Linked DNA regions of Roseiflexus sp. RS-1. The protein of the gene in region 1 binds, or shares a complex with, the protein of each later gene. Links are inferred from orthologs where the notes say so. Each region holds a gene or a part of one and is shown on either strand. Other genes may lie near its edges. The genes, in order: tig and rpsG.

Region 1 (11,620 bases):
TCTGGGATGCGATCAACCGCCCGGACTCGATGCTTTGTCTCCGCATCGCTCCTGCGCTTCGAGCCGGTGGTTCCTGGCGAACCCGATGACGAGTGGGTCGGTGGTGAAACATATGCCTTGCGTGTACTTGCAATGCCACTGTAGAACGATTAAGGGCGCGGCTTCTTGATCCCATTGCGGGATCATGTTACGCTTGAGATGATTCGGAAGTTACACCAGGGCTTAGGGGCGCCGGCTGAGGTCTTGATCCAGCCCTATGACCTGCAACGCCGGGCTGCGTGAGCAGTGCTATCAAAGTTCATCACCAACGTCCCGATGTTCTACCGCGTTCCCGACCTCCCGGTGGCGGCGCTTGCAGACGTGTTATGGACGTTATGTCCTCAGCAGGTAACTACTCAGGCTGCCTGGCGTTCAGCGATTGAAATCGCCTCTGGAAAGCTTTTAGCCGGGCGTCCACCTGCGTGGACGCTGCCACAGCGACCTCATAGGCGGTCGCCTGGCGCGAAGCGTCCGCTCAGGCGCGGTTTCAACCGCATGCCTGAGCAGTTACCTCAGTTCAGCGATTGAAATCGCCTCTGGAAGGCTTTTCGCCGGGCGTCCACCTGCGTGGACGCTGCCACGGCGACCGCATAGGCGGTCGCCCGGCGCGAAGCGTCCGCTCAGGCGCGGTTTCAACCGCATGCCTGAGCAGTTACCTCAGTTCAGCGATTGAAATCGCCTCTGGAAGGCTTTTCGCCGGGCGTCCACCTGCGTGGACGCTGCCACGGCGACCGCATAGGCGGTCGCCCGGCGCGAAGCGTCCGCTCAGGCGCGGTTTCAACCGCATGCCTGAGCGGTTACCTCAGTTCAGCGATTGAAATCGCCTCTGGAAGGCTTTTCGCCGGGCGTCCACCTGCGTGGACGCCACCACGGCGACCGCCTAGGCGGTCGCCCGGCGCGAAGCGTCCGCTCAGGCGCGGTTTCAACCGCATGCCTGAGCAGTTACCTCAGTTCAGCGCTTGCAATCGCCTCTGGAAGGCTTTTCGCCGGGCGTCCACCTGCGTGGACGCTGCCACGGCGACCGCCTAGGCGGTCGCCCGGCGCGAAGCGTCCTCCTAGCGGTTTCAACCGCATGCCTGAGCTCAGGCTGCCTGGCGTTCAGCGATTGAAATCGCCTCTGGAAGGCTTTTCGCCGGGCGTCCACCTGCGTGGACGCCACCACGGCGACCGCCTAGGCGGTCGCCCGGCGCGAAGCGTCCGCTCAGGCGCGGCTTCAACCGCATGCCTGAGCTCAGGCTGCCTGGCGTTCAGCGATTGAAATCGCCTCTGGAAGGCTTTTCGCCGGGCGTCCACCTGCGTGGACGCTGCCACGGCGACCGCCTAGGCGGTCGCCCGGCGCGAAGCGTCCGCTCAGGCGCGGTTTATGGTCTTTGAATAAATAATCCGGTATAGCCCGCGCAGGCGGGCTTTGCCCTGGTTAGCCGAGGGCTTCAGCCCCACGGCTAGCGCGGTATAGCGGAATAAATTCTCAATCTCCATCAACCGCGTGCCTGAGCTGTGGGATCCGGCGACCGGGCAGGAGGTGCGGCGGTTTGTTGGCCATACGGGAACGATTGGCCTCGCGGGGGCGATCGCCTTCATCCCCGATGACAAGCGCGTGCTCACCACCAGCACCGATGGCGCCGCACGCCTGTGGGACGTCGAGATCGCCGATACGGTCGCCGATCTCTGTTCTCGCCTGCAGCGTGACTTCACCCCGAGGAGCGTGCGCAGTACGGCATTCCCGACGATGGACCGACCTGTGCGGAGCAGGCAGGGCGATAATTCGCACGCCGCGTCCCAGACTCGCCGGACAGATGCCCCCGGTTGCGCCTGTTGGCACCGTGTGCGTCCGCTGGCAAGAGGGCGCTGGCGCCAGAAAGGGAGCGATTCCCGGTTAGAATCATCGATATCGCAGAAGAAAACTACGCATCCCTGCGCATATACTGCCCGACCAGCAGCTCAACCTGCGCCAGTTTTTCGGGCGGCACAACGGCGGGGTCGGTAATGATCGCGGTCGCCAGCGCGCGGTGCGCCGGGCTATCGAAGCCATCGCCGATCAGGGGGATCACGCGCTGCACCACGTCCTGCGCCAGGCGCGCATTGGCGCGCAGCACCTGCACGACCATTTCGACGGTCACGGCATCGTGCCCGGGATGCCAGCAGTCGTAATCGGTCACCATCGCCAGCATCGCATAGGCGATCTCCGCCTCGCGCGCCAGTTTGGCTTCGGGCAGCGCGGTCATGCCGATCAGGTCATGCCCGCGACGCCGGTTCTCTTCACTTTCTGCGAGCGTGCTGAACTGTGGACCCTCCATCACCACCAGCGTCCCGCCGCGATGCACCGTCGCGCCGGCAGCGCGCGCCGCCTGCTCCAGACGATCAGAAAGCCCGGCGTCGAACGGGCGGTCGAACTGCACATGCACCACAAGCCCCCCGCCGAAAAACGTGTCGGGGCGATGTCCTTTGGTGCGGTCGTACAACTGGTCAGGGATGACGATGTGCCCGGGGGCATACTCTTCGCGCAGGCTGCCGACGGCGCTCACGGCGATCAGGTAGCGAACGCCGAGCATGCGGAAACCATAGATATTGGCGCGATTCGGAACTTCGCTCGGCGAAAAGCGGTGACCGACGCCGTGACGCGGCAAAAACGCGACACGACGCCCGGCGATGGTTCCAATGACATACGCGTCGCTCGGCGCGCCAAACGGGGTCTCCAGCGTCACACGCTCGACGTCGGCAAGCCCCTCCATGGCGTACAATCCGCTCCCGCCAATGACGCCGATTGTCGCGCGCGGTTCCGTGGGTTGCGGCGCGGTCATAGGTTTCTCCAGGGAACGTTACACAGCCTCGTCCATGCGTCGGCGGTACTCCTGCCGTTCAGCGGAGCGCGGCACCAGGATCGGGTGCCCGCGCCCTTCGACCACTTCGGCGTTGATGATGCAACGCCCGATGTGCTCCTGCGAAGGCACTTCGTACATCACGTCGAGCAGGATCTCCTCAACGATCGTGCGCAGCGCGCGCGCGCCCGTCTTTGATCTGAGCGCCCGCTCCGCAATCGCTTCAAGCGCGTCGGGCGTGACCTCGAGTTCAACGTGGTCGAGGGCGAGCATCTTCTGGTACTGCTTGATGATCGCATTGCGCGGCTCGGTCAGAATGCGGATCATTGCCTGCTTATCGAGCGGATCGAGCGCCGCGACAACCGGAAGCCGCCCGACGAATTCGGGGATGAAACCGTAGCGCAGCAGGTCATCCGGCGTGACCTGCGACAGCAACGATGCCGGAGCATCGGAAGACTCGCCAGCGTGGAAGCCGATGCTGCGCTTGCCGCCGATGCGCTGGCTGATGATTTTGTCGAGACCCTCGAAGGCGCCGCCGCAGATGAAGAGCACGTGGGTCGTATCGAACGAAATATACTCCTGCTGCGGATGTTTGCGACCGGGAACCGGCGGCACATGCGCCACGCACCCTTCGAGAATCTTCAGCAACGCCTGTTGCACCCCTTCGCCCGACACATCGCGCGTAATCGACGGATTATCACTCTTGCGCGCAATTTTATCGATCTCATCGATGTAGATGATCCCGGTCTGCGCGCGTTCGATATCACCTTCGGCAGCCTGGATCAACCGCAGGAGAATGTTTTCGACATCCTCGCCGACGTACCCTGCCTCGGTCAGCGCGGTGGCATCGGCGATAGCGAAGGGAACATCGAGCACTCGCGCCAGCGTCTGCGCCAGCAACGTCTTTCCGCTGCCGGTCGGACCGATCAGCAAAATATTGCTCTTGCCGATCTCGACATCATCAGCATTCTGCCCGGCGCGGAGGCGCTTGTAGTGGTTATAGACCGCCACCGATAGCACCACTTTTGCGCGATCCTGCCCGATGACATACTGATCGAGCCATTCGCGCAGGCGGCGCGGCGTGGGCAGGCGCGCCGGCAGGCTGGCGGAGGAACGTCGGGTCGACGGGCGTGTCCCGGTTTCTTCGGCGATGATCGCGCTGCACAGCGCGACGCACTCATCGCAGATAAACACATTGCCGGGACCGGCGATCAGGCGCTGCACCTCTTCCTGTCCCCGTCCACAGAACGAACAGAGGTATGCACCGCGATTATTCGACGAATTTGCGTTACCGCTGCGTGTGCGAGACATACGCGCTCCTGTAGCCGTTCAGCGGCGCTCGCCGGCAGCCGGCAGATCTTCACGGGTCAAAATCTCGTCGATGATACCATACTCTTTTGCCTGTTGCGGATCCATGAACAGGTCGCGGTCGAAGTCGCGCGCGATGCGTTCGAGCGGCTGACCGGTATCCTTCGCCAGCAGTTCGCGGATCAACTGTTGCTCGCGCAGCAACTCGCGCGCCATAATCTCGACGTCGGGCGCGTAACCGCGCGCACCGCCACCCGCCGGATGCATATGGATCGTCGAATGCGGCAGGCTGTAGCGCTTGCCTTTCGCGCCGCCAGCCAGGATCGGCGTCGCCATGCTGCCCGCCATGCCGACGCAAACCGTCGCCACATCGGGGCGAATGACCTGCATGGTGTCGTAGATCGCCAGACCGGCCGTGATCGAACCGCCGGGGCTGTTGATGTAGAGCCAGATATCGCGATCCGGGTCTTCGTGTTCGAGGAACAGCAACTGCGCGACGATCAGGTTGGCGATCTGATCATCGATCGGCGTACCAAGCAGAATCACGCGCTCTTTCAGCAACCGTGAGTAGATATCGTATGCGCGCTCGCCGCGATTGGTGCTCTCGACCACCATCGGGATGAGTGCATCCACGCGCGGCGACGTCCAGTCAATCCGATGATTCGTTTGCCAGATGCCCATAGGTTACTCCGTTCTTGCTTCGGGCGTCGCCACATCGACGACGCTCTGGTTCTCGACCGACTCTCCGTTCTCTTCCTGCGACACGATGGGCGTCTCAGTGGAAACGTCATCGACAGGTGCGCTATTGATATGCGTATCAACCGTTTGCGCCTCACCACCGTCAGCGCTCTCTGGCTCGCTGGCGGCTTCGGGGGACGCTGCCTGCTTAGTGGAAACGTCATCGACAGGCGCGCTATCGATATGCGTATCAACCGTTTGCGCCTCACCACCGTCAGCGCTCTCCGGCTCGCTGGCGGCTTCGGGGGACGCTGCCTGCTCAAACGACGGATCGCCGGTTGCAATGGCAAGAATGCGACGCCGCAGTTTGCGATCAACAATCCCGGCTACGACGAAGGGACGCAACTCTGTTTCCAGCAGGGTGCGCGCACTGTCACGCCGCTCCTCCTCCATACTTGCGACAATGTCTTCAACCTCGCGCGCAATCTCTGATTCGTCCGGCGCAAGACCTTCGGCTTTTGCGATCTCGCGCAATACCAGGCCGCGTTTGGCGCGTTCTTCAGCAACCGGTTTCAACTCCTCGATCAGGTCGTCGCGCTTCTTCCCCTGCGCTGCGTAGATCTGCTCGGCACTGATGCCGTATCGCTCGAACTCTGCCTCGCGCTCGCGCAGGATGCTGTCCGCCTCCCGAACAATCAGGGCATCGGGCAGATCGAAGGTGGTTGCGGCGATTACCTGACGCACATACTCGACAAACACATCATCCTCGGCATTCTTGCGCGCCGCCTCGATCAGTTCATTGCGGGTTTTTTCGCGCAGTTCGTCAAGCGTGCCCTCAAAGTTTTCCAGCGCAGGCAGTTCATCCCATTCCGGCAGAAGTCGCTCCTGAACATCCAGTACGTTGACAACGAAGCGCACGTCCCTGCCGCGAACCCGTTCGTTTTCGTGGTCATCCGACATGCGGACGGTCACATCCACCATAGTGTTGGGCGATACGCCAACCAACGCTTCGTACAGGCCGGGCACGATGCGCTCAGGATCGAGCACCAGGGTGGACTGTGGTATATCCTCGCCCTCGGCGCGTGGATTGAGCGGCTCACCGTCCACAAATGTTTCAATCTGAACGGTCAACTGATCGCCGGGCTGCGCCGGGCGAGGTTCATCGAGCGCCCGCAACACGACATGCCGGTCACGGCGGATCTCCATCGCGTGATTAACCGTTTCGTCGGTCACCTCTTCGATTTCGAGCGGCACGTGGATGGCGCGATAATCGGGCAAAACAACGGTTGGCGCGACCGGTACTTCAACGGTAAAACGGTACGGCGCTTCGGTCAGGTTGACATCGGTCAGGTGCGCCTGGGCATACGGCTCGATCCCTTCCTGCTTGAGCGCATCCTGGAACGCCTTCTGGATCAGGTCGTCGGACGCCTCTTCGAGCAGCGCTTCTCGACCGAAGTAGTTTTCAACGATGAAACGAGGCGCTTTGCCTTTACGAAAGCCAGGGATGTTGTATTTTTGCGACATGCGCCGTGCCGCGCGATCCAGCGCCTTCTCGATCTGTTGTTTGTCCAGTTCAACGGTGAGTTCGAGAATGCTGCGCGGTTTCTTTTCGGTTGTGACCTTCACCGATAGTACTCCAGGGGCTAGAAAAGTAAAGCAATTCTTGTGTATTATAGCACGAAGGAGCGTGCGCGCAACGTTGCGGCTTTGCGCTGCGGCGCGCTTCATGGTATAACACCTTCAGCATCGCTGCGCAGGGCTGAAGCGGTTCTTTCCAGGTTTCTACGCCCCCCAGCCTGCGAACGGATGTGACATTTTCCGTAGGGAGCCGGTCACGCGACTGCGCTCCGTTTCTGTGTTGGTGTCCGTGATGTCAGTGACCACCTGTGCTACTGTGCTTGCAGAAATCACCGCCATTGCGCCAGTGCAGGACCTGATTGCAACGCTGCACGCTCATCGGGGGGCGCGCCTGCATATCGCGCCGACGCCAGGCGCAGCGCGGACGCCGCTGGTTGCCGCCTTTACCCTCCAGGGCGTTGCGCCGCTGCTGTACCTTGTGGGCACAACCGATGCGGCGCTGCGCGCGCATGAAGATCTGCGGCAGTGGATCGGCACAGATCGGGTATTCCTGTTTCCGGCGAGCGATGCGCTTCCGTATGAGCATATGTCAACCGGCGCCGACATTCTGACGGCGCGGTTGCGTGTGCTGCATCGCCTGGCGGCGTTCAACGCCGGCGATGTGGATGTGGCGCCGTTCGTGATCGTCGCTCCGGTCAAAGCGTTGATGCAGCCATCGCTGACGCCCGATGAACTGCGCGATGCCAGTGTGCGCCTGGAGCGGGGCATGGCGTATGCGCTCGATGATCTGATCGAACGGTTGATCGCTATGGGGTATCGGTACGCGCCGACGGTCGAGGAGCCGGGCGAAGTCAACCGGCGCGGCGGCATCATCGATGTGTTTTCGCCGGGGGATGATCTTCCGCTGCGGATTGAGTTCTTTGGCGATGAGATCGATAGTCTGCGGCGGTTCGATCCGCTGACGCAGCGCAGCGAGGCGCAGATCCGCGCTGCGATCATCGGTCCGCCGCACGAGTTCCCGCTGTGGCGACGCGATGTTGCGCTGGAACGAATGCGCGCTATCGATACGTCGATGCTGCGGCACGAAGCGCTCGATGAGTGGTTGCAGGCGTTCGATCACATCAGGAATGGGGAGCGCTTCGAGGGGCGCGCGCTGTTTGCACCATTCTTCCGCGATAACCCGCAGGCGCCGGGTACACTGCTGCACCATCTGCCGCCAGGGGCGCCGGTGGTTCTCAGCGAGGCGCTGCTGCTGGCGCAGCACGCAACCGAACTTGATCAGCAGGCGGAAACGCGCCGCCGTCAGCAGATCGATGCTGGCGAATTGCCAGCAGCCTTCCCGCGCCCCTATCTCCGCTGGCACGAACTGATGGCTCTGGCGGAAGCGCACACGCTGGTGAATCTCAGCAACAACGAACATCCGTTCTGGGATGTACTGCTGTCCGATCCTGCACCGCTTCCACCATCCTTTTCATTCGGGGAACAGAACGGCAATCCTGCGCCATTGACCGACACCCGCAACGTACACCCCTCCGAAGACCGCTTCCGGGTTCATCTCCTGCCAGAACGCCTGTTTGCGCCTGCCGAACTGTTCGGCGGACAGATCCGGCGATTGGTTGACGATGTCGTCGAGCGACTGCGCGCCGGTGAGCGGGTGGTTCTCATCACGCCTCAGGCGGCGCGGTTGCAGGAACTCGTCACAGAAGCGTTGCAGCGCGATGCATCGGATGGTGTGGAGAACGTTGTATCCGGGTTGACTGTTCTCCACGGTACGCTTGACGAAGGCTTCCGTATGCCAGCGCTCAACCTGACCCTCTACAGCGACACCGAGATTTTCGGTTGGCGGCAGCGACGCATCATTGCCGATCGTCGCCGTCGCCATGATCGCCGCGCAGAAGACCGCGCCGCCTTTCTGCGCGGATTGAAACCGGGCGATTATGTGGTGCATATCGAGCATGGCATTGCCGTCTATGAAGGATTGATACGACGAAGCGTCGGCGGCATCGAGCGCGACTACCTGAATCTGCGGTATGCCGAAGGCGACCGGCTCTACGTGCCGGTCGATCAGATCGATCGCGTGTCGCGCTACATTGGCGCGGGCGATGTCGAACCGCAACTCACCCGCCTGGGCACGCAGGACTGGGAACGCGCCAAGCGCAAGGCGCGCGCGGCTGTGCAGGATCTGGCGGAAGAGTTGATCACCCTCTATGCGCAACGTCAACTGGCGGAGGGGCACGCCTTCAGCCCGGATACCGAATGGCAACGCGAACTCGAAGCCAGTTTCCCCTATGTCGAAACGCCCGACCAGCTCAAAGCGATCATCGATGTCAAACGCGATATGGAGCAGCCGCAACCGATGGATCGTCTGGTCTGCGGCGATGTCGGGTTTGGTAAGACGGAAGTGGCGCTGCGGGCGGCGTTCAAAGCGGTGCAGGACGGTAAACAGGTGGCAGTGCTGGCGCCAACCACCGTGCTGGTGCAGCAGCACTACGACACCTTCAGCCGGCGCATGGCGGCATTCCCGGTCAGGATCGATATGATTTCCCGCTTTCGTTCGGCAAAGGAGCAGAGCGAGATTGTCCAGCGCCTGGCGCGCGGCGAAATCGACATCATTATCGGCACCCACCGTCTGCTCTCGAAAGATGTGGTCTTCAAAGACCTGGGACTGCTGGTGATCGACGAGGAGCAGCGCTTCGGCGTGCGCCACAAAGAGCGTATCAAACAGTTGCGCACCAATGTGGATGTTCTGACCCTGACGGCAACGCCGATCCCGCGCACGCTCCACATGGCGCTGGCAGGCATCCGCGATCTCAGCATCATCGATACGCCGCCGGAGGACCGTATTCCGATCAAAACCTACGTGTTGCCCTACGACGAACGCCTGATCCGTGAAGCCATTCTGCGTGAACTCGACCGCGGCGGACAGGTCTACTTCGTGCACAATCGGGTGCAGAGCATCTACTATGTTGCCGACCGGCTGCGCCGGTTAGTGCCGGAAGCCCGGATTGCCGTCGGGCACGGGCAACTTGAGGAACATCAACTGGAACGGGTGATGCTCGACTTTTTCACCGGCAGAGATGATGTGCTGGTCTGCACGACGATCATCGAGAGCGGATTGGACGTGCCCAACGCCAACACGATTATCATCGACGACGCCACCAATTTTGGTCTGGCGCAGTTGTACCAGTTGCGCGGTCGGGTCGGGCGGAGCACCCAGCGCGCCTATGCATATCTATTCTACAAGTCGGAACGTCCTTCGACGCCGGAGGCGCAGGAGCGATTACGGGCAATTCAGGAAGCGACCGAACTCGGCGCAGGGTTCCGTATCGCCATGCGCGATCTTGAGATTCGCGGCGCAGGAAACCTGCTGGGTGCTGAGCAGAGCGGACATATCGCCGCAGTTGGCTTTGATCTCTACTCGCGTCTGCTTGAGCAGGCGGTGCGCACGCTGAAACAGCGGTTGATCGCAACGAACTTTATCACCGGCACAGACGCAATGCGCACATCCCCAGGCGCGCCAGCGCAACCTTCCGACGGGCAGACGCCGCCGCCTGCACGTTCGTCCGTTCCCTCCAGACGACCGGCGGTACGGGTGGATGAAAAGGTGCTGATCTCGCCGCTGGTCACGCTCGATCTCCCGCTCGACGCTTACCTGCCGGTCGATTACATTCCTGATGATCGGGTGCGGCTGGCGGTGTACCAGCGTATGGCGGAAGCGCAAACGCCAGAAGCAGTGCGCGACCTGCGCCAGGAACTGCGTGACCGGTTCGGAGAACTGCCAGAGCCAGCAGATCAACTGCTGATCTGGTTGCGCATCAAGGCGCTGGCGCTGGCTGCCGGTGTGACATCGGTCGTCACCACCGATGCCGAGTTTATCATTCGCCTGCCGGAAGGGAACGATCAGGCGCGATCAAGACTGGAGCGGCGCTTCGCCCGCGCCAGAGGCATACGTATCGGACCGCAGTTTGTGCGTCTTGACCGGCGTGTGCATAACGCAGGCGGCGATCCGGCGTGGATCGAGGTTATGTGTGATGTGCTGGCGGTATTGGGGGAAGGGAAGACGGTTGAAGGTCAGGGGGTTGAACGTTGAACGTTCGCCTCGCAAAGCAGACGCCGATCATCAACCGGGTGGCGGTGAAGCGGTTGGCGATGCTTCCGGCGAAGGCGAAGGAACGGTCGGCGATGCTTCCGGCGTGGACGAAGGTGTTGGCGAAGCAGTGACGTCCGCTGGCGGCGTCCCGGTAGTCGCCGAACCAGTCGTGACGGTCGGCGTGACACCGGATGTTGGCGTAACCGTGACGGTCGGCGTGAGATCTGAACCCGGCGTTGTCGTTGCGCCGGGAGTCGGAGTTGCGGTAGCGCCAGGCGTCGCCGTTGGCGTGGCAGTGCCCGCTGTGGCAGTGACCGTCGACGTCGCTTCGGGCGTACCGGTTGCCGATGGTGTCGCCTGTGTCGGTGTCGCCGTTGGTGGTTCAGGAGTATCCGTCGGCGTCTCCGTTGGCGTCTCCGTCGGCGGTTCGGGGGTTGCCGTCGGCGGAGGCGGGGGCGGGGGCGGGGGTGGCGGCGGAGGCACGAACACCGGCGCCTGGGTTGGCGGTACAGGAGTTGGCGGTTCCGGCGTGGGGGTATCGGTTGGCGCCGGTGTTGGCGTAAAGGTGGGCGAGGGCGCTGGCGTCCAGGTTGGCGGCAGCGGCGGCGTTTCGGTCAGCATGACCGTCACCGGCGGCGGAGCAGGTTGCGCCTGCCCGGAAGCGCCGAACACCCCTGCGCCAAAGAGCGCTGCGATCAGCGCCACAACGATAACCCCGGCGCTCATTGGAGCGACGATTGACCAGCGGATGCCACGTTGTTCGGGCAGAGGACGCAACGACGTCCCTGATGATACGCCGCGATCCGGGGTGAAACGGAGCGGCGGACGTTGGGGCGGAGCGCCGATCGGCGTCTGATCGCCTCGCAGTGACACAACCTGATCCACCCTGCCGGATACCGGGCGCACAGCCGGACCGTTGATGGTTGCCGACGACGGCGCCGCGCGGTGCGGAACAGCGCGTGGCAGTGCCAGATCGGCGATTTCCTGCTGCAACGCGGGTGCAACGTTATGACGTCGGGCAACGATCCGCAATGCTTCGACAAACGCCGCGCCACTGCCAAAACGCTGTTCGGGGCGCTTCGCAAGCGCGCGCGCCAGCACCAGATCG
Region 2 (11,443 bases), 3.1 Mb from region 1 along the record:
TGCCGACTCGATCGTGCGGGCGATCTCGCGCGCCGCTTTGTGGGGCAGGTAGCGAAGGATCGCCAGCGCCCGATCGACCGGCTTGCCGCGCACCAGATCCATCACCGGGCGCACCTTTGTCGGCGAGATGCGGACATATTTGGTTACTGCTTTCGCCTGCATATCAAACCTCTGTTGCGCCTGTCGCGCGCCTGCGGGCAATGCGACGGCGCTCCGATCACTTCATTTTGCCGCGCTTGTCGGCTTTCTTCCCGCCGTGACCGCGAAACGACCGGGTTGGGGCGAACTCGCCCAGTTTATGCCCGACCATATTCTCGGTAATATACACCGGCACATGGCGTCGGCCATCGTGAACTGCGATGGTATGCCCGACCATTTGCGGGAAGATCGTCGAGTCGCGCGACCATGTGCGCAACACTCGCTTTTCGTTTGCCCGGTTCAATTCCTCGATACGGTTGAGCAACCGGATATCGACGTAAGGACCTTTTTTAGAAGAACGCGACATACGCTTTACCCTCTATCCTCATATTTACCGTGTCCGGCGGCGGATAATGAAGGGATCGGTCCGCGGGTTATGGCGGGTCTTCACGCCACGCGCCGGTTTGCCCCACTTGGTCTTCGGGGTGGGCATGCCGCGCGGAGCGCGTCCCTCGCCGCCGCCGTGCGGATGGTCGCGCGGGTTCATCGCCGCGCCGCGCACTTCGGGTCGTCGCCCAAGCCAGCGTTTGCGTCCGGCTTTCCCCAGGCGAATGTTCTGATGATCCAGGTTGCCGACCTGACCAATCGTCGCCATACACTCGATGAACACGCGGCGCACCTCGCCTGACGGCATGCGCAGGGTGGCGTAGTTGCCCTCCTTCGCCATCAGTTGCGCGGCTGCGCCAGCGCTACGCACCATCACGCCGCCGCGTCCTTTTTCCAGTTCGACGTTATGCACCTGTGTACCGAGCGGTATCTGGCGCAGCGGCAGCGCATTGCCGACCCGGATATCGGCGTCGGGGCCGCTCATCACCGTATCGCCGACGTTCAAGCCGAGCGGCGCCAGGATGTAGCGCTTCTCGCCATCGACATAGTGCAGCAGGGCAATGCGCGCCGACCGGTTTGGATCGTATTCAATCGCCGCGACCTTCGCCGGAACCCCAATCTTGTCGCGCTTGAAGTCGATCCGGCGATAGTGGCGCTTATGACCGCCGCCGCGATGCCGCACCGTAATGCGACCATAGTTGTTACGACCGGCTTTCTTGCGCAGCGGCTCGAGCAGTGATCGCTCTGGCTCTTTCTTCGTGATCTCCTCGAAGGTCGAGACCGACATATTGCGGCGACCTGGCGAGGTTGGTTTATACTTTTTGACCGGCATGGTTTATGCTCCCTCGAACAGGTCGATGCGGTCGCCTTCCGCAAGTGTGACGATCGCCTTCTTCCAATCGGCGGTATAGCCGTACTGACGCCCCCGGCGGCGCAGTTTCCCGCGCACATTCATGGTATGCACCGCCGTCACCCGCACATTGAAGATTTCTTCGATGGCGCGCTTGATCTGCGGCTTGGTGGCGTTGCGATCGACCTCGAACGAATACTTGTTGAACCTCATCAGGTTCGTATTCTTTTCCGTGATCAGCGGTCGCTTGATGATCTGATGCGGGTTCATGACGCTTCCTCCTCACTCGCGCCCGCCGCCGCGACGACATGTTCCGGTTGGTCGAGATACCCTTGAGCGACGTCCACCGCCGCCTGCAGCATCACGATATGATCGTGCGTAAGCAGATCGATAACGTTCAGATAGTGCGCCAGCAGCGTCTTGACATTCGGCAGATTATTTGCCGAGCGACGCACGTACTCATCCTTCTGGTCCAGCACGATCAAGGTCTTTCCGGTCAGATTGAGCGCGTTGAGTACCGCAATCATGTCTTTGGTGCGCGGTTTCTCGAACGTCAACCGATCCAGAAAAGTAATCGCGCCGTCGCGGTAGCGCGCAGAGAGCGCCGAGCGCACTGCCAGGCGGCGCATTTTGCGCGGCATGGCTTTGGTATATTTGCGCGGATGGGGTCCGTGCGCAATACCGCCCCCTTTCCGATGCGGCGCGCGGATCGATCCCTGTCGCGCGCGACCGGTGCCTTTCTGACGGTAGAGTTTGCGCGTGCTCCCCTCGACTTCACCGCGACCGAGCGTATTATGGGTGCCAAGGCGCGCATTGGCGCGCTGGCGTTCCATCGCCTGATGCATAACCGGCACATTCGGCTCAATCCCGAAAACGTAATCGGATATCTGGATGACGCCGACCTCTTCGCCGGACTGGTTGTACAACCTGGCTTCCATCGCACTTCCTCGATATATCTGCTCATGCGTTCAGCGCGCTGCTCTTACGAGCCTTTGATCGCCCGGCGAACCATGACCAATCCATTCTTAGCCCCTGGAATGGAGCCGCGCACGAGCAACAGATTACGCTCTGGAACGACATCAACGACCGTCAGGTTTTGGACGGTTACCCGCTGATTGCCCATCCGCCCGGCCATGCGGGTATTCTTCAACACGTGACCCGGATCGGTGCCGGCGCCGATCGAACCGGGAGCGCGCAGGCGGTCGCTCTGACCGTGCGTGCGCGGTCCGCCGCCGAAGCCATGGCGTTTCACCACGCCCTGGAACCCGCGACCTTTCGATGTGCCAATGACATCGACGCGCTGACCTGGTGTGAACATCTCGACCGTCAACACATCACCGACTTTGTGATCGGCGATATTATCGGCGCGGAACTCGCGCAGGTGGCGCAGCAACTTACCTGCACCACGGAGATGCCCCTGTTCAGGCCTGGTCAGGCTTTTCGCCTTGACTTCCTGGTAGCCAATCTGGACAGCTTCGTACCCATCCCGCTCTTTTGTGCGAATCTGGGTGACGACGCATGGACCCACTTCGATGATCGTCACCGGGATGACCTGTCCGGTCGCATCGAAGACCTGGGTCATGCCGATTTTGCGGCCAAGCAACCCTTCGATCACAATTGCACCTCCGCAGCATGCGCGTTTTCGTTGTGCGCAGCGGCTGCTTTTGTTCCAGACTTACAACTTGATTTCGATATCCACGCCCGCCGGAAGGTTGAGTTTCATCAGCGCGTTGATGGTCTGCTGGCTCGGATCGAGCACATCGATCAATCGCTTGTGGGTGCGAATCTCAAACTGTTCCTGCGAGTCTTTATCAATAAACGGCGAACGAATGACGCTATGCTTTTCGATTTTGGTCGGCAACGGCACCGGACCGGCGACGAGCGCTCCGGTGCGTTCGGCTGCTTCGACGATCTGTCGCGCCGATTGGTCGAGAATCTTATGGTCGTATGCCTTGAGACGGATGCGAACCTTTTGTTTCGCCATATGCACCTCAGGTAGAGGGTAGTGGCGGTGGGGTAAAGCGTGGATCGGATGGTTGTTTCATCGATCTCTATTCCTGAACGCTGATCCCCGCCGCCGGAAACCCATAACTCATAACTAATCGACAATCGCCGAGACGACGCCTGCGCCGACGGTGCGTCCGCCCTCGCGGATGGCAAAGCGCAACCCTTCTTCAATCGCCACCGGCACGATCAACTCCACCGTCATCTCAATGTTGTCGCCCGGCATCACCATCTCCACCCCTTCCGGCAGATGGATCGCCCCGGTCACGTCCGTCGTGCGGATGTAGAACTGCGGCCGATACCCGGAGAAGAACGGCGTATGCCGTCCGCCCTCCTCCTTCTTCAGCACGTACACGTTCGCCTTGAACTTCGCGTGCGGCTTGATCGACCCCGGCGCCGCCAGCACCTGCCCGCGCTCCACCTCGGTGCGCTCAATCCCGCGCAGCAGCACTCCCACGTTGTCCCCGGCGATCCCTTCGTCGAGCGTCTTCTGGAACATCTCCACCCCGGTCACCACCGTCCGGCGCGGCGCCTCGTGGGTCATCCCGATAATCTCGACCGTATCCCCCATCTTGACCTTGCCGCGCTCGATGCGCCCGGTGACCACCGTGCCGCGTCCTTTGATGCCGAACACGTCTTCGATCGGCATCAGGAACGGCTTATCGATTTCGCGCACCGGCGTCGGAATGTACTCATCGACCGCGTTCATCAGGTCGAGGATGCACTTATACTCCGGCGCGTTGATGTCGGTCGACGTGCTGGAGAGCGCCGCGAGCGCGCTGCCGCGCACAATCGGCACCTCATCGCCGGGGAAGCCGTGATTGCTGAGCAGTTCGCGCAGTTCGAGTTCGACGAGTTCGAGCAGTTCCTCGTCGTCCATCATATCGACCTTGTTGAGGAACACGACCATCGCCGGGACCTGCACCTGACGCGCAAGCAGGACGTGCTCGCGGGTCTGCGGCATCGGACCGTCGGGGGCCGAGACGACCAGGATGGCGCCGTCCATCTGCGCGGCGCCGGTGATCATATTCTTGATATAGTCGGCGTGGCCCGGGCAGTCGACGTGGGCGTAGTGGCGCCTGGCGGTCTGATACTCGACGTGGCGAATGGCGATGGTGATGCCGCGCGCGCGCTCTTCGGGCGCATTGTCGATCTGGTCGTAAGAGACGAACTGCGCCGCGCCCTGGAGGGCGAGGACCTTGGTAATCGCTGCGGTCAGCGTGGTTTTGCCGTGGTCGACGTGGCCGATGGTGCCGACGTTGACGTGCGGCTTGGTGCGCTCAAACTTCTGCTTTGCCATTGCTGTTTGCTGCTCCTTGCAGAGTGCTTACAAATGCCGTGCTCGTGAAACGAACTAGCCGCGCCGTTTTTCGACAATCTCTTTTGCCAGAGCCTCCGGCAGCGGCTGGTAATATGCGAATTCCATAGACGACGTTGCGCGTCCCTGCGTTGCCGAGCGCAGGTCGGTGGTATAGCCGAACATGGATGCCAGCGGAACGTATGCCCGGATGACCTGCGCGTTGCCGCGCGCCTCCATGCCTTCGACGTGACCACGGCGCGAGTTGATGTCGCCGAGAACCGTGCCGAGAAAATCTTCCGGTGTCACGATTTCGACCTTCATCACCGGTTCGAGCAGAATGGGGCGGCCCTTCCGCACGGCTTCTTTCAGCCCCATCGAGGCAGCGATCTTGAATGCCATTTCCGACGAGTCGACCTCGTGGTACGAACCGTCGTAGAGCGTGACTTTCAGATCGACCACCGGATACCCGGCGATGACGCCGCTTGCCATGGCTTCTTTGACGCCAGCTTCGACCGCCGGGATGTATTCGCGCGGAATAACGCCGCCAACGATCGCATTGATGAACTCAAACCCTTTCCCGCGTTCGAGTGGCTCGACCTGCAATTTGACGTGACCATACTGACCCTTGCCGCCGGTCTGGCGCACGAACTTGCTATCCACATCCGCCGGAACCGTGATCGACTCGCGGTACGCCACCTGCGGCTTGCCCTGATTGGCTTCGACCTTGTATTCGCGGCGCATGCGGTCAACGATCACTTCAAGATGCAGTTCACCCATACCGGCGATGATCGTCTGACCGGTTTCCTGGTCGGTAAAGACGCGGAACGTCGGGTCTTCCTCCGCCAGTTTGCTCAGCGCAACCGCCATCTTATCCTGGTCAGCCTTGGTCTTCGGCTCAATCGCCAGTTGAATGACCGGCTCGGGGAAGCGGATGCTTTCCAGGACGATCGGGTCGTTCGGATCGCAGATCGTATCGCCGGTGTAGCTCTGTTTCGGACCGACCATTGCGGCAATATCGCCAGCGTAGACTTCTTTAATCTCTTCGCGGTGGTTGGCGTGCATCTGCAACAGGCGACCGATGCGCTCACGCTGGTTGCGCGTCGAGTTGAGCACATAGGAGCCGGTTTCCAGTTTCCCGGAATAAACGCGGAAATACGCCAGCTTCCCGACGAACGGATCCGAGACGATCTTGAACACCAACCCGGTAAACGGTGCATCTTCCGATGTCGGGCGGGTGATCATTTCCACGCCATCATCACCGGCGACCTGACCCGGGCGCGTGCCACGCACCGGTGGAATATCGACCGGCGACGGCAGGTAATGCACAATCGCGTCAAGCAGGCGTTGCACACCTTTATTCCGCAGAGCTGCGCCGCACAGCACCGGCACCAGTTGACCCTTGATCGTCGCCTTTCGCAGGGCGCGGCGCAGTTCTTCGACGCTGAGTTCTTCCCCTTCCAGATAGAGGAGCATCAACTCATCGTCGGTTTCGGCAATCGCCTCGATCATCTCGTTGCGCAGGCGCTCAACTTCGTCGGCAATCTCCGTCGGTATCGCGTCCAACTCTTCGCGCTTCCCCTGATCGTCGACATAAAGCACTGCCTTATTCGTGATCAGGTCCACAATGCCACGGAAGCGATCTTCCGAACCGATCGGGAACTGAATGGGCACCGGTTTCGCCCCAAGGCGCTCGCGGATCATCTCTACCGTGCGCTCAAAGTTGGCGCCGATCCGGTCCATCTTGTTCACGAAGCAGATCCGTGGCACGTGGTACTTATCCGCCTGCCGCCAGACCGTCTCCGACTGCGGCTCAACTCCGGCGACAGCATCGAAGACCACCACACCGCCGTCGAGCACGCGCAGGGAACGCTCCACCTCCGCCGTAAAATCGACGTGACCAGGCGTATCGATGATATTGATGCGATACGGAACGCCCTCGACCGTCCACTCGGCGGTGGTCGCCGCCGCAGTGATCGTAATGCCGCGTTCACGCTCCTGCTCCATCCAGTCCATCACCGCAGTGCCCTCGTGCACCTCGCCGAGCTTATACGTGCGACCGGTGTAGAACAGGATGCGCTCGGTCGTTGTCGTCTTTCCTGCATCGATGTGCGCAATAATACCAATATTACGAATGCGCTCTAATGGCACTTCACGAGGCATGAGATTCTCCCCCCTCTTCTGCGCTAGCCGTATCGTCTATCTGGTCGTCGGAGACCGTCTGGCGTACCCTGCCGTCTTGATGCAATCCGCTTACCGTTCCGTCGTCTCAGAAGCGTCCATAGTGCGAGAATGCGCGGTTGGCTTCCGCCATGCGCTGCACATCCTCTTTCCGTTTGATCGTCGCGCCCGTATTGTTATAGGCATCGATCAACTCAGCAGCCAGGCGTTCGTACATCGGCTTACCAGAGCGCGCGCGCGCCGACATCAGCAACCAGCGCATGGCCAGCGACTGTCGGCGATCACTCTTGACCTCGACCGGCACCTGATAGGTGGCGCCGCCGACACGCCGCGGCTTCACCTCGATCACCGGACCGGCGTTGCGCACGGCGGTTTCGAAGATTTCCAGCGCTGGCTTCTTCAAGCGTTGCGCCGCAAGGTCGAACGCCTGATAGACGATCTTCTCGGCGATGCTCTTCTTGCCGCGCTGCATCACCTTATTAATAAACTGCTGCACCAGCACGCTGTTGTAGCGTGGGTCGGGCGGCGGAATACGCCGTTCAATCGTGCCTCGACGGGGCATAGGCTACCTCATCTCATACGGCGCAGGCGATCCGTGATCGCACTGCGCTATGAACCTTACTTCTTCTTCGCCGGAACCGCGCTGGCTTTCTTCGTACCGTACTTCGAACGACCCTGCTTCCGATTGGCGACCCCCTGCGCATCGAGTGTGCCGCGCACGATGTGGTAGCGCACGCCGGGCAGATCCTTCACGCGCCCGCCGCGGATCAGCACCACCGAGTGTTCCTGCAAGTTGTGCCCTTCGCCCGGAATGTAGGCGGTGACTTCCATGCCGTTCGACAACCGGACGCGCGCGATCTTGCGCAGCGCCGAGTTGGGCTTTTTCGGCGTCATCGTTCGGACCTGCGTGCAAACGCCGCGTTTGAACGGCGAACCTTTGCCGCGCGTCAGTTTCCCTTTCAACACATTCAGGCTGAAACGCAAGGCAGGCGCCTTGACTTTTTTCGTGACCCGCTTCCGCGGCTTGCGCACCAACTGGTTGATTGTCGGCATGCTGCTTCCATCCTCCATCGTGCGCGACGCACGTGCGTCGGCTACGGCTGATCAGTCGCTATGCAAAAAAATAACCTCGCCCGTCACTGGTCGCAGCAAGGGCTACGCCTTAGATCGGGGCCAAACGCAGACAATAAAATACCTGTGCGTTTTCCGCACAGCGGTAGGGAAGTATACCATAGCGACGTTCGCCTGTCAAACTTTTTTATGCGATAATGGCAGTCTGGTATACTATTCAGGAAGCGCAACGACGATCGCGATCCGGCGGATGCGCGCATCGTCCGGGTGACAGAGAGGAAACGACCATGCGCGAACTCATCATCATCGGCGGCGGCGCCGCAGCGCTTTCAGCCGGGATGTACGCCCTGGGAAAGCAACTCGATTTTTTGATGATCTACGAGTCGTTGGGCGGCAAGGCTGGATGGCGGCAGAATATCATCGGTCAGGAGGAAGTCGAGTATCTGGCGGGCGAAGAAGCGGTGCGGATCTTCGAGCGCAAAATTGCCATGCAGACCGATCGCACCATCCGCGATACGGTGCTGGCGGTGCAGCGCGCGGGAACAGGATTTCGTGTGGAAACCCGCACCCATGGCGCATTTGAGGCAATGGCGGTGATTGTGGCAACCGGTGCGACGCCGGTGCGTCTCAAGGCGCCGGGCGCGCAGGAGTTGCTGGGGCAGGGGTTGGGCTACTCGGTGACGACCCACGCCCATCTGCTGGCAGGGAAGACGGCGGCGGTCATCGGATCAACGCATCGGGCGCTGCGCGGGGTAGCGGAACTGGCGCGCACCGCCGGGAAGGTCTACCTGATCATTCCTGATCCGAATGCCGCTTCGTTGCCGATGGTCCACGCGGTCAGTCAGCGCCCGAATGTCGAAATCCTGGCGGGATACACGGTTGATGAAGTCGCAGGACCGATGAATGTCGAAGAGATCGTCGTTTCGCGCGATGGTCAACAGCGACGGATCGCGGTCGATGCGGCATTCGCCGATCTGGGGCTGCATCCGTGCAGTGAGTGCGTCCAGCATCTCGTGCGCACCGACCAGGATGGCTTTATCTGGGTCGATGAGCGGATGGCGACCACTGTTCCGGGCATCTTTGCCGCAGGCGATGTGACGACATCGTTTGGCGAGCAGGTGCTGATCGCTATTGGCGACGGGGCGCGGGCGGCGCTCAGCGCATACGACTATCTGCTGATGCGCGCACCGGTTGTGCGGTGATACAGCGCGCAACCTGGTGCGGCAGTGGTTCGTCATATCGGTTGGAGACGCGGGGGGCGATAGTCCTTCCTGTGTGTCAGGACTGGGGGCGCTGCCAGAACATGGGCGCCCCGGTCAGTTTCGGTGAGTTGTGTAAGGAGGGGAGTATGAGCGAGCAAACACCCGCCGCCGGTCAACCCGAGCCGCAGAAGGAAACACCCGATCTGGCGACCGAACTGCGCGAGATGGGGCAGCAGATTGAAGCGCTGTTCCGCGCATTTATCGAGAGTGAGCGCGCAAAGCAGATGCAGGCGACGGTCGCAAAGAGCGTCCAGAATGTTGCGGCTGTGATGCGTGAGACGGTGGAGAAACTCCAGAGCGATCCGCGGGTTCAGCAGGTGGAAGATCGCGGGCGTCAGGCGCTCGAACGGGCGCGCGAGAGCCAGGTGTTCCACGATGTCCAGGAGACGCTGGTGAACGGTCTGGAGCAGATCAACGCGCAGTTGCACAAACTGGTCGAGAAACTCGAAGCCGAGCGCGCCGCCGCCGGAACGCAGTCTGCTCAGGAGGGCGAAGTCAACCCGCCGGTTGAGCATGTTCCGCTTGAAGCGCCAGCGACCGGTGAGACGAAAAAACTGGAGGAGTAGCACGTCGGGTGTGATGACGCGACCGGGCGTTATGGAGATTGAGAATTTAATCCGGTATGCGCCTCGTGCCGTCGGGCTCATGGAGATTGAAAATTAAATCCGCTATCCCGCGCTAGCCGTGGGGCTGAAGCCCTCGGCTAGCCAAGGCGAAGCCCGCCTGCGCGGGCTATACCGGATTATTTCTTCAAAGACCATAAGCCCTCGGCTAGCCAAGGCGAAGCCCGCCTGCGCGGGCTATGGCGGATTATTTACTCAAAGACCATAACGCCCCGCGTCATTGCACTACTTTCGGCTATCAGTTGCCGGTCAGGTCGAATGCTGGTATAATTCCGATAGAGCCGCCCCCATAGTCTAGCGGCCCAGGACGTCACCCTTTCAAGGTGAAGATCGCGGGTTCGAATCCCGCTGGGGGTACCAGGATCACATGCCCGACGGTGATCTCCCGTCGGGTGTGTGGCTTTTCAGGGCGCGTGAGCGCCCTGTTTGCTTTTCAGGCGCTGCGCAGTGGAAACCTGGGCGATGCTCCATCGTATACAATTGATAAAGCAGTGTGCGTATTTTACAGCAGATCAGGAGAACTGACATGCGACCGCCGCCTTTGGAGGCGTTCGATCACTTCACCCGTGTGTATGACTGTGTGGATGCGTCGTTCGAGGAAATGCGCAAAACCGCGAGTGAAAGACTTCGTCGTCCGGGTACGTCGATCAGATGGCATTTCGTGCTGGCCAATCTGGTTGTTTTTGTTTCCTGGTTTTTTGATCCCGGTCCGCGTACCATGGTGGCATTGGTGGATATCTTACGCAGATCAGGTGTCTATATAGACGGTATGTATATGTTCCTGCTCTTGTTTGGTTTTGCAGGTTGGTGTGTTTTGGTTGCGATTATTGGTAATTTTGTTTATCGGTGCAAAGATCGTTTTCCTTTTATATTGCTAATTCATAGTGTATTTTTCCTTCCCATTTTATCATTTCTTTCATTGATATCCGGGGGAGATTTTCAATCTGCATCGATAATGTATTTATTCTGGTCTTTTACCTCCCTCGCATTCTGGTTGCTTATCCTCGGTCTCTTGTTTATCATATCTGGAGGCTTTCCTCTTTTTATTTATATGATCCTTTCATCGATTAGTCGCGGCAAGGAAGACGATCTCATTCCCAGTTACATCCATTTTGTGCGCCGTGCCGCTGAGAAAGTGAAGGATGATCCGAAAATGCCCGCTCCTGGATCGGATGAATGGCATCAGATCGAAGCGATTGCGCGCTGGAAATTTGATGGAATCAATGGGCGGGTGCAGACTTTTTCGTTTGGTATTGCATCCGTGGCGCTGTTCGGCATTCTTGCGCTGGTCTTCACCCAGGATGACGTTAAGAGGGCGCTAGTGTGGCTTTGGGAAGAGTGGACGCGGTTGTTGGGAACCGGGTCGAGTGGTAATGGCGGCGCTCTGTTGCCGGTAATAGCAGTGGGAATCATCATTCTGCCAGCCGTGATCTATTTTGCCCGCACCTATGCCGAACTGCGTCGTCTGGAGGCGTTGGGTATCATCTGTGCGCTGGCAGCCGGCGGTTCTGCGCAGCAGCACGCGGGACGGTCGGACGCTGCGCAGCCCACCGTAGATGGGCACAACGATACCGTTGCGACGCCATCATCGCCTGCTGTCTCTGGGGACGGGTCGTCTGACGTACCTGCA

What was found.
Region 2: the proteins of tig (region 1) and rpsG are in contact, whole or in part, in a crystal structure (PDB 3GTY), measured with the Thermotoga maritima proteins. The link is inferred for Roseiflexus sp. RS-1 from one-to-one orthologs. Residues at the interface, in WP_004081061.1 of Thermotoga maritima: Glu122, Val124, Val129, Leu130, Tyr133, Glu188, Gly259, Ile262, Tyr263, Glu266, Ser270, Glu273, Gln274, Glu277, Arg308, Gln311, Ile312, Ser315, Tyr316, Glu325, Arg329, Arg336, Leu363, Phe366, Trp367, Arg373, Leu377, Arg381, Leu384, Glu387; in WP_004081843.1 of Thermotoga maritima: Lys34, Lys52, Lys55, Glu59, Arg62, Gln63, Glu66, Asn67, Lys69, Val71, Arg95, Ala109, Lys110, Lys111, Gly112, Arg113, Pro114, Glu117, Glu121, Ile124, Ala125, Tyr127, Asn128, Asn129, Thr130, Gly131, Lys135, Asp139, Arg142, Met143.

Annotation. Positions count from the first base shown.
Region 1 is NC_009523.1:4,577,614-4,589,233, reverse strand. Bases 4,161-7,081 are described here. They hold tig (trigger factor), read right to left. Parts: upstream 6,471-7,081; coding sequence 4,851-6,470; downstream 4,161-4,850. Other genes in these bases: mfd (transcription-repair coupling factor), read left to right, coding at 6,715-7,081; ROSERS_RS18875 (ATP-dependent Clp protease proteolytic subunit), read right to left, coding at 4,188-4,847; clpX (ATP-dependent Clp protease ATP-binding subunit ClpX), read right to left, coding at 4,161-4,169. Also shown: mtnP (S-methyl-5'-thioadenosine phosphorylase), read right to left, coding at 1,944-2,840; more of clpX, read right to left, coding at 2,859-4,160; more of mfd, read left to right, coding at 7,082-10,512; ROSERS_RS27200 (serine/threonine-protein kinase), read right to left, coding at 10,543-11,620. UniProt on the Bacillus subtilis protein: Involved in protein export. Acts as a chaperone by maintaining the newly synthesized protein in an open conformation. Functions as a peptidyl-prolyl cis-trans isomerase.
Region 2 is NC_009523.1:1,452,471-1,463,913, forward strand. What follows is about bases 5,683-8,426. They hold rpsG (30S ribosomal protein S7), read right to left. Parts: upstream 7,420-8,426; coding sequence 6,946-7,419; downstream 5,683-6,945. Other genes in these bases: fusA (elongation factor G), read right to left, coding at 5,683-6,839; rpsL (30S ribosomal protein S12), read right to left, coding at 7,476-7,910; ROSERS_RS06135 (NAD(P)/FAD-dependent oxidoreductase), read left to right, coding at 8,216-8,426. In the rest of the region: rplV (50S ribosomal protein L22), read right to left, coding at 1-162; rpsS (30S ribosomal protein S19), read right to left, coding at 218-505; rplB (50S ribosomal protein L2), read right to left, coding at 530-1,357; ROSERS_RS06095 (50S ribosomal protein L23), read right to left, coding at 1,361-1,645; rplD (50S ribosomal protein L4), read right to left, coding at 1,642-2,313; rplC (50S ribosomal protein L3), read right to left, coding at 2,358-2,990; rpsJ (30S ribosomal protein S10), read right to left, coding at 3,051-3,359; tuf (elongation factor Tu), read right to left, coding at 3,474-4,679; more of fusA, read right to left, coding at 4,734-5,682; more of ROSERS_RS06135, read left to right, coding at 8,427-9,130; ROSERS_RS06140 (hypothetical protein), read left to right, coding at 9,277-9,756; ROSERS_RS06150 (hypothetical protein), read left to right, coding at 10,340-11,443.